3 linked regions of the Ensifer sp. PDNC004 genome follow. The protein of the gene in region 3 interacts with the protein of the main gene of each other region in a pairwise test. Links are inferred from orthologs where the notes say so. Each region holds a gene or a part of one and is shown on either strand. Other genes may lie near its edges.

Evidence for each region.
Region 1: the proteins of JVX98_RS25840 (region 3) and grxD interact in binary tests that used the Escherichia coli proteins (3 or more experiments, as listed by UniProt). The link is inferred for Ensifer sp. PDNC004 from one-to-one orthologs.
Region 2: the proteins of JVX98_RS25840 (region 3) and JVX98_RS01660 interact in binary tests that used the Escherichia coli proteins (3 or more experiments, as listed by UniProt). The link is inferred for Ensifer sp. PDNC004 from one-to-one orthologs.

What each region holds. Positions count from the first base shown.
Region 1 is NZ_CP070353.1:852,848-855,677, forward strand. What follows is about bases 156-2,830. They hold grxD (Grx4 family monothiol glutaredoxin), read right to left. Parts: upstream 1,825-2,830; coding sequence 1,486-1,824; downstream 156-1,485. Other genes in these bases: JVX98_RS12085 (multidrug effflux MFS transporter), read right to left, coding at 156-1,012; JVX98_RS12095 (hypothetical protein), read right to left, coding at 1,956-2,204; JVX98_RS12100 (BolA family protein), read right to left, coding at 2,211-2,444; purL (phosphoribosylformylglycinamidine synthase subunit PurL), read right to left, coding at 2,670-2,830. In the rest of the region: more of JVX98_RS12085, read right to left, coding at 1-155. UniProt on the Escherichia coli protein: Monothiol glutaredoxin involved in the biogenesis of iron-sulfur clusters.
Region 2 is NZ_CP070352.1:367,633-370,693, forward strand. Bases 104-3,009 are described here. They hold JVX98_RS01660 (ABC transporter permease), read right to left. Parts: upstream 2,189-3,009; coding sequence 1,019-2,188; downstream 104-1,018. Other genes in these bases: JVX98_RS01655 (ABC transporter ATP-binding protein), read right to left, coding at 104-1,022; JVX98_RS01665 (ABC transporter substrate-binding protein), read right to left, coding at 2,286-3,009. Also shown: JVX98_RS01650 (ABC transporter permease), read right to left, coding at 1-84; more of JVX98_RS01655, read right to left, coding at 84-103; more of JVX98_RS01665, read right to left, coding at 3,010-3,061.
Region 3 is NZ_CP070353.1:3,654,400-3,657,277, forward strand. What follows is about bases 1-2,723. They hold JVX98_RS25840 (BolA family transcriptional regulator), read right to left. Parts: upstream 1,642-2,723; coding sequence 1,360-1,641; downstream 1-1,359. Other genes in these bases: aroB (3-dehydroquinate synthase), read left to right, coding at 1-40; JVX98_RS25835 (HlyC/CorC family transporter), read left to right, coding at 37-1,344; JVX98_RS25845 (J domain-containing protein), read left to right, coding at 1,790-2,425; cobS (cobaltochelatase subunit CobS), read left to right, coding at 2,500-2,723. In the rest of the region: more of cobS, read left to right, coding at 2,724-2,878. UniProt on the Escherichia coli protein: Transcriptional regulator that plays an important role in general stress response. Has many effects on cell morphology, cell growth and cell division. Acts by regulating the transcription of many genes, including dacA (PBP-5), dacC (PBP-6), ampC and mreB.

The sequences.
Region 1 (2,830 bases), 2.8 Mb from region 3 along the record:
TGGCGTTGAAGTTTGGCGCGATCAGCCCGAACTGGAACATCGTGGCGCAATAGAGGACCACGAAGACCGGGAAGGGCAGCGGCGCATAGAGGGAGGCCGACATCCAGATGAAGCTAGCGAGCGTAAAGCCGCAGAGTGCCGCATGGGACAACGGCCGCATGCCGAAGCGGCGGACGAGGCGGGAGTTCGTAAAGGAAGCCACCGCCATCATACTCGCGAAAGCCGCAAAGACAAGCGGAAACCACACGCCCAGATCGTAAACGCCGACGAGCACCTGCTGCGCCGAGTTGATGAAGCCGAACAGCGCGCCAAGGATGACCGAGGTGGCGAGCGTGTAGAGCAGCGACAGCCGGTTGGTCAGCACGATGCGGAAACCGCTGAGGATCACCGACGGCGTGAAGGCGCGGCGGTGCGCCGGATCAAGTGTTTCGCCGAGCTTCGTCAGCACGATCGCGATGTTCATCACCGCATAAAGCGCGACGATGACGAAGATCATGTGCCATTCGGCAAAGCTGATGATGAGCTGGCCGATCGACGGGGCGATCACCGGGACGATCATGAACACCATCATGACCAGCGACATCACCTCGGCCATCTGCCGGCCGCCATAGACGTCACGGACGATCGAGATGGTGATGACGCGCGTCGCGGCCGCACCGGCGCCCTGTATGAAGCGCAGGGCGAGCATGAGGCCGAAGGTCGGCACGACGGCGATTGCGACCGCGCAGACGGCATAAAGCGCAAGCCCGGCCAGAAGCGGCGGCTTGCGCCCGAAGCGGTCGGACAACGGACCGAAGAACAGCTGCGCCACGCCCATGCCGAGCAGGTAGGCGGTGATGATGTATTGCCGCTCGTTTTCCGACGCCACGCCGAGGCTCGCGCCGATTTCCTGAAGACCCGGCAGCATGATGTCGATCGAAATCGCGTTCGTCGCCATCAGGGTGGCCATCAGCGCGATGAACTGGAATTTCGTGAGGCCGGGCAGGGCGTCGTCGTTGGTCGTGCTTGTCATTTCAAAAGTCCTAGCGGCGCGGTCAGCGCCAAGCGAAACGGGTCTGGGTCCGGGAGGTGCCGGAAAAAAGGATGTCGGCTGGCTTAATGCCGGTCGGCACAGAGATGTCAGGCGGGGGCGACCGGGCAGCCGCACCAATTGGACCGGGCCTGCATGAAACCGCGGGAGCATCGATCGGCAGCGACGGGGTCTTTTCCGTGCCGGGAGGCCGGAGCGGGAACCGTTGCTGCTTATGCCGAACGATCGCGACTGCTTCATGACAGGCCGAAAACTCGGCCCAGGCCTCGCTTCAGAACGCCGGAAACGTTACAGGAAGGAAGCCCGCTTTCACAAACATTCAAACGGTCATTGCGCGAACCAAGCGCGCAAAGCCTTTGGGAAAACAACGAAAATCGAAATCCGGACAGCGAGGTCCGAATCAAAAAAGGCGGTTACCCGCCTTCTCCGATGGATCGGGACAAGGCGTCCTTAGATCAGGCGGCAGCGCCCTTGACGGCGATACCCTGCTCGGAAAGGTGGGACTGAAGTTCGCCGGCCTGGAACATCTCGCGCACGATGTCGCAACCGCCGACGAATTCGCCCTTGACGTAGAGCTGCGGGATCGTCGGCCAGCTGGAATAGTCCTTGATGCCCTGGCGCAGGTCCGCGTCGGCGAGCACGTTGATGCCCTTGTAGTCGACGCCGATGTAATCGAGAATCTGGACCACCTGACCGGAGAAGCCACACTGCGGGAACTGCGGCGTACCCTTCATGAAGAGCACCACATCGTTCGTCTTGACTTCGTTGTCGATGAATTCGTGAATTCCGCTCATCCTGTCATCCTTCCTGCGCCGGCTTCAAGGGCCGGATATCGATTGGGTCTTAGATAGCATGCATATTGGTGATTTTCACCACCCAATCGCAACAAATATTGATGGTCCTCAAGATGTGGTTTTAATACCACTCAGGCCGTGCGGCGCCGCGTCTTGCTGCGCGCCGCCGACGTTTTCCGCCGACTGACCTGCTTCTTTGCCGGCTTGCGGAGGGCCGCCTCTAGAATGTCGCCAAGAAGACCGCCGCCACCGGAAGAGGTCGGCCGTGTCCGGCGCTTGGTCCGCTTGGTGGTGGTTCGCTTGACGCCGGTCTTCTTGAGGATTTCCTTCAGCGCACTGTCAACGACGCCGCTGACGAGTTCCTTGATCAGGTCAGCCACGCCAGCTTACTCCGGCGCGCTCGTCTGAAGTGCAAGGGCATGCAGCACGCCGCCCATATTGCCCTTCAGTGCGTTGTAGACCATCTGGTGCTGCTGCACGCGGCTCTTGCCACGAAACGCCTCGGCCACGACTTCGGCGGCATAGTGGTCGCCGTCACCGGCCAGATCGCGGATCGTGACCTTGGCTCCGGGAATCCCTGCCTTGATCATGTCTTCGATGTCGCCTGGTGTCATGGGCATGATACGCCAACTCCCTTTTTATTCTGCAACGTCAGCAACCTGCCGACGTTGTCCATGAAACAAGGGAACCACGATTCAGGGGCGGAACGCAATTGCTGAATTGGGTGAGGCAGGGCTGTTGCCAGCGTGAACACGATCAAATGATCGCTCCCGGCAGCGCCTGCAAGCCGGCACCGCAAAAGAGATATGGGAGCCGCAGAAACCGCAGCTCCCGTCCTCGATCTCTTAGTTTTCAGGCGCGACGTCGCCCTGCATGAAGTCCGGGAACCAGCCTTCATGGGCGGCGCGGAGATCCGCGACCGACACGGCCTTGGCATCGCCAAGCTTGACGGCGTCACCGCCGGTCTTGCCGATGACGGGGAGCGAGACGCCGGCAGCCTTCGCAC
Region 2 (3,061 bases), on a different replicon or contig from region 3:
CGGCTCGAACCAATGCGGCTGCAGCAGGAACGCGACCAGAGCCAGGAGAACCGCGATGCGAATGAGCGTGGCGAGCTTCGGCATCAGGCTGGACCGGCCGCGCGTTTGGCCAGCCCCTTGAGGCTGACCTTGCCGATCACGGCACCGTCGGGACCTGCAACCGGCAGGGCATCTCGTCCGGACCAGAGGAGTTCGGCCAAGGCTTCCCTCTGGCTGGCATCGCTCGAAATCGGCGCGCCTTCTGCGGCCCCGGGCTCCACCGCGCTCGAAACCGGCGCGATCGCCAGCAGACGATAGGGCCGTTCGCCCGACCCAATCAGGCTTTCGACAAAGGGGGTGGCCGGCTTCAGCAGCATTTCGGCGGGGGTCGCGTACTGAACAACTTTGCCCTTGTCCATGACGGCGATGCGATCGGCCAGGTGAAAGGCCTCTTCCATGTCGTGAGTGACGAGAATGATCGTCGTCTGAAAATGTTTCTGGATGGCAAGCAGGTCGTCCTGCGCCTTGGCGCGGATGATCGGATCGAGCGCCCCGAAGGGCTCGTCCATCAACAGCACCTTCGGCTCGGCGGCAAGCGCCCGGGCAACGCCGACACGCTGCTGCTGGCCGCCGGAAAGTTCGTGTGGGAAGCGTGGACCGAAATCAGCAGGATCGAGCTGGAAAAGGCGCAGGAGTTCCTCCACCTTCGCATCGATGCGCGCCCGCTCCCATCCGAGCAAGGTCGGCACGGTCGCAATGTTCTGAGCGACAGTGCGATGGGGAAACAGACCGTGCCCCTGGATCGCGTAGCCGATCCGTCGGCGCAACTCATAACCCGGTAGCGAACGATTGTCCTCGCCGTCGAGGCGGATTGTGCCCGAGGTCGGCTCGACCAGCCGGTTGACCATGCGCAGAAGCGTGGTCTTGCCGGAGCCGGAGGTCCCGACGACGACCGTGACCGTGCGCGGCGCGATCGTCAGGCTGACGTCATCGACAACGGTGCTTTCGCCATAGCGTTTGATGATGTTCTCGATCTCGATCATGCGGCCTCTGCCTGCCTGGTGTTGGGTGTGGCCATCTCGATGACCGCGTCGAGCACGATCGCCGCGGCGAACGCCAGCACGACCGTCGGGACGGCACCGAGTAGCACGAGGTCCATCGCGGTCTGGCCGACGCCCTGGAAGACGAAGACGCCAAAGCCGCCGCCGCCGATGAGCGCAGCGATGGTCGCAAGGCCAATATTCTGGACGAGCACGATGCGGATCCCGGTGAGGATCACCGGAAAGGCCAGCGGAAATTCGATGCCGACCAGCCGTTGCCAATCGGTCATGCCGATGCCACGCGCGGCGTCGTTCGCGTCTCGCGGAACGCCGGCCAGTCCGACGACGGTGTTGGCGACGACAGGCAGCAGCGAATAGAGGAAGAGGGCGACGAAGGCCGGGGCAACGCCGATGCCACGAATGCCGATCGAAGCGGCGCCCGGCACATGGAGGGCGATCCAGCCGAGCGGGGCGATGAGAATCCCGAAGAGCGCAATCGACGGGATCGTCTGAATCGCGTTCAGCACGCCGAGCAATCCGTCGCGCAGTCGCGTGACCCGGTGGCAGAGGATGCCGAGCGGGATGCCGACGAGGGTCGCGGCGACGAGCGAGCCGAGCGCCAGGGTCACATGCTTCCGGCCCTCCGCCCAGAACGTATCCACGCGGCTCGCGTACTCCTTCAGGATGGAAAGACCATCCCAGGTGCCTGAAAGCAAGAGTATCCCTGTAAAGCCAAGCACGGCGACGAGCACCACCACGCGCACGAAAGGCGCCGGGCGCAGTCGCGTCAAGGCGTCGGCCGCGAGCAGCCCGAAGGCAAAAAGCATGGTCCAGAAGCCCGAAGCGGGCGACACCCGGGCATAAGTGTTGGCTTCAGGCGTCAGATGCGTGGCGGCAACACCGATGCCGAGCGCCAGCGTGGCGAGCGTGACAAAGGCCGCAGCGAGACGCAGATAAGCGGGCGAGCGCAGTAGCGCGACGACGACCGCGCAGACCACGATGGCCAGCAGCACGGCACTCCCGCCCGCAGGCAAGGCGTCGGCCACCGACTTGACCTCACCGGCGACGATACGGTTGGCACGAAACGTTGCAAAAGGTGCGATGAAGGCACCGCCGAGCGCCAAGACCGCAATGATCGCTCCGAGCTTGTCAAAGCGGAGTGCTTTCAAACCACATCCCTCCCCGCCTGTGCCGGCGCGTCTCCGGCACCTGCAGGCCTATCCCGGAACGCCGGCCATCCGACCAGCGTCCCGGGTGTCCGTCAACTTATTTCAGGAAACCGTTCTTCTTCAGGAAGTCCTCGGCGACTGCCTTGGCCGGTTCGCCGCCGACCTGCACGCGGCCGTTCAGCTCCTGCAGCGTCACCAGGTCCAGCTTTTCGAACACCGGCTTCAAGAGTTCCTCGATCTGCGGGTTTTCCTTGAGCACCGCTTCGCGGATGATCGGGGCCGGCTGATAGACGGGCTGCACCGCCTTGTCATCCTCCAGCACGACGAGGCCGGACGGCGCGATGCCGCCGTCGGTGCCATAGACCATGGCCGCGTTCGCGCCGTTCGTCTGGTTCGCCGCGGCCGCAATCGTTGCCGCGGTATCACCGCCGGAAAGCGTGATGAGCTGGTCCTGCTTCAAGGTGAAGCCGTAGGTCGTCTGGAACGCCGGCAGTGCGGCGGCCGAGTTCACGAATTCCGACGATGCCGCCAGCACGAGCTTACCGCCGCCGGCGACATACTTGCCGAAATCGCTGAGCGTCTTCAGCTTGTTTTCGTCGGCCACTTCCTTGCGCAGGCCGATCGCCCAGGTGTTGTTGGCCGGTGACGGCGTCAGCCAGACGATCTTGTTGGCGTCGTAGTCGAGCTTCTTGGCCGTCTCATAGCCCTTGGCCGCATCCTTCCAGACCGGATCGTCGGCCTTTTCGAAGAAGAAGGCGGCATTGCCCGTATATTCCGGATAGATGTCGATCTCGCCGGCGGTGATCGCCTTGCGCACGACCGGCGTCGCCCCAAGCTGGACGCGGTCGACCGTCTTGATGTTGTTGGCGTTGA
Region 3 (2,878 bases):
CGAGGTCCTGAACTTCCTGAGGGAAAAACACCCGCAATGACCGGCGAAGCCTTCATTGCCTTCCTGGCGGAGTATTGGCTGTCGATCCTGTCGGTCTTCTGCCTGCTGTTGCTGTCGGCTTTCTTTTCGGGCTCGGAAACAGCGCTGACTGCCGCCTCGCGCTCGCGCATGCATACGCTCGAAAACAACGGCGAGGAGCGGGCCGGCATCGTCAACCGGTTGATCGAACGGCGCGACCGGCTGATCGGTACGCTTTTGATCGGCAACAACCTGGTCAACATTCTGGCGTCGTCGCTGACGACGAGCCTGCTGATTGGCCTGCTCGGCGACAGCGGTGTGGCGATCGCCACACTTGCGATGACCGTGCTGCTCGTCATCTTCTCGGAAGTGCTGCCGAAGAGCTGGGCGATTGCCTCGCCGGATCGTTTCGCGATCGCCGTGGCGCCCCTCGTTCGCCCCTTCGTTGCGGTCGTTGGACCTCTCTCCAGCCTCGTCAACGGCATCGTGCGTCGGATTCTGAACCTCTTCGGTGTCAATCTCGCCGCCGACATGTCGATGCTTTCGGCGCATGAGGAACTGCGTGGCGCGGTGGATCTGCTGCACCGCGAGGGTTCGGTGATCAAGGCCGACCGCGATCGGCTCGGCGGCGTTCTCGACCTCGGCGAGCTCGAAATCTCCGACATCATGATCCACCGCACCAGCATGCGGGCGATCAATGCCGATGAGCCGCCCGAGGTGTGCGTTCGCGACATCCTCGAGAGCCCGTTCACCCGGCTGCCAGTCTGGCGCGGCTCGACCGACAACATCATCGGCGTCGTGCATTCCAAGGATCTGCTGCGGGCGCTGGCCGAACCCAATGTCGAGCCTGAGAACCTGGATATCGTCAGGATCGCGCAGAAGCCCTGGTTCGTGCCGGATACGACCAACCTCAAGGACCAGCTCAACGCGTTCCTGCGCCGCAAGCTGCATCTGGCCATCGTCGTCGACGAATATGGCCAGGTTCAGGGCCTGGTGACTCTGGAGGACATTCTGGAGGAGATCGTCGGCGATATCGCCGATGAGCACGACCTCGATATCCAGGGCGTGCGCCAGGAGGCTGACGGCTCGATCGTCGTCGACGGCTCGGTGCCGATCCGCGATCTCAACCGCGCGCTCGACTGGTCGCTGCCGGACGAGGAGGCGACGACGGTTGCCGGTCTGGTCATCCACGAATCCAAGAGCATTCCCGAGGAGCGCCAGGCCTTCACCTTCCACGGCAAGCGCTTCATCGTGATGAAGCGGGTGAAGAACCGCATCACCAAGCTGCGCATCCGCCCGGCGGAAGAGGGCGCTCCGCCGACCTGATCACCGCGATTGCCTTTACCAGCGGGTCGGCTCGCCGGGGGCGGCTGGCTCGACCGCGAGCGCGTGCAGACCGGCGTCGAGTTCGGGCTTCAGGAGATCGTTGATGGCGCGGTGGCGGGCGACACGGCTCATGCCTGTAAAGGCACTTGAAACGATGCGCACGCGCATATGGGACTCGCCGCTGCCATCGAAGCCCGGCTGATGGCCGGCATGCTGATGGCTCTCGTTGATGACCTCGAGCCGTTCAGGGTGGAAGGCCTCGGTCAGCTTCTTTTCGATGGTCTCGGTGAGCGACATTCTTCCGTCCAATTTTGCTGTTTGCTTGTCGCCCCCTCGCAGCTCCTAAGAACCCGGCAATTGCTGGCACGGCGGCGCAAAATGCCCGCACAAAGCCAGCAACATTCCGCTTTGTCAATTCTTGTTGTGACTCCCGCCAAACCCCATAATGAGCGCCATGAGACTCGATTCAAAATACTTCGATCGCATTCGAACCCGGCGCAAGGTCGAGCCGCAGGCGGAGCCGGCGGCTCCTGTCTGTCAGTGGGACGGCTGCGACCAGAAGGGTGTGCACCGGGCGCCGGTCGGCCGCAACGCCGAGGGGCAGTACTTCATGTTCTGCTTCGAGCACGTGAAGGAATACAACAAGGGCTACAACTTCTTCTCCGGCCTCTCCGACGGCGAGGTCGCCCGCTACCAGAAGGAAGCGATTACCGGTCATCGGCCCACCTGGACCGTCGGCGTCAACAAGAACGCCAAGAACGGCCCGACCCAGTCGCAGACGCGGTCCGGTTCCGCCGGCGCGCAGGCCCGCATGCGCGATCCCTTCGGCTTTGTCAGCGAGGCGCGGGCGCGGTCCGGTCGTCCCGAGCCGCGTCAGCGCAAGCTGAAGACGCTCGAGGCGAAGGCCTTTGAAACGCTCGGTCTCGGAGCCTCGGCGACGACTGCCGACATCAAGGCGGCCTACAAGGATCTCGTCAAAAAGCATCACCCTGATGCCAATGGCGGAGATAGAGGGTCGGAAGAGCGTTTTCGCGCGGTTATTCAAGCCTACCAATTGTTAAAACAGGCTGGCTTCTGCTAACAACGCGGATTATTACAGAAGCACTTTTGCAGGCGAATGCGCGGGTGCCGTCCGGTGGCCGCTCTGGAGACATGATGAGCAAGATTGACCTCGACATTTCCAACCTCCCCGACACCACGATTTCCGTCCGGGAGGTTTTCGGCATTGATACGGATTTGCGCGTTCCTGCCTATTCGAAGGGTGACGCCTATGTCCCGGACCTGGATCCGGACTACCTCTTCGACCGCGAAACGACGCTCGCCATTCTCGCAGGCTTCGCCCACAACCGACGCGTGATGGTCTCGGGCTATCACGGCACCGGCAAGTCGACCCATATCGAACAGGTCGCCGCCCGCCTCAACTGGCCGTGCGTGCGCGTCAACCTCGACAGCCATGTCAGCCGTATCGACCTCGTCGGCAAGGACGCGATCGTCGTCAAGGACGGCATGCAGGTCACCGAATTCAAGGACGGCA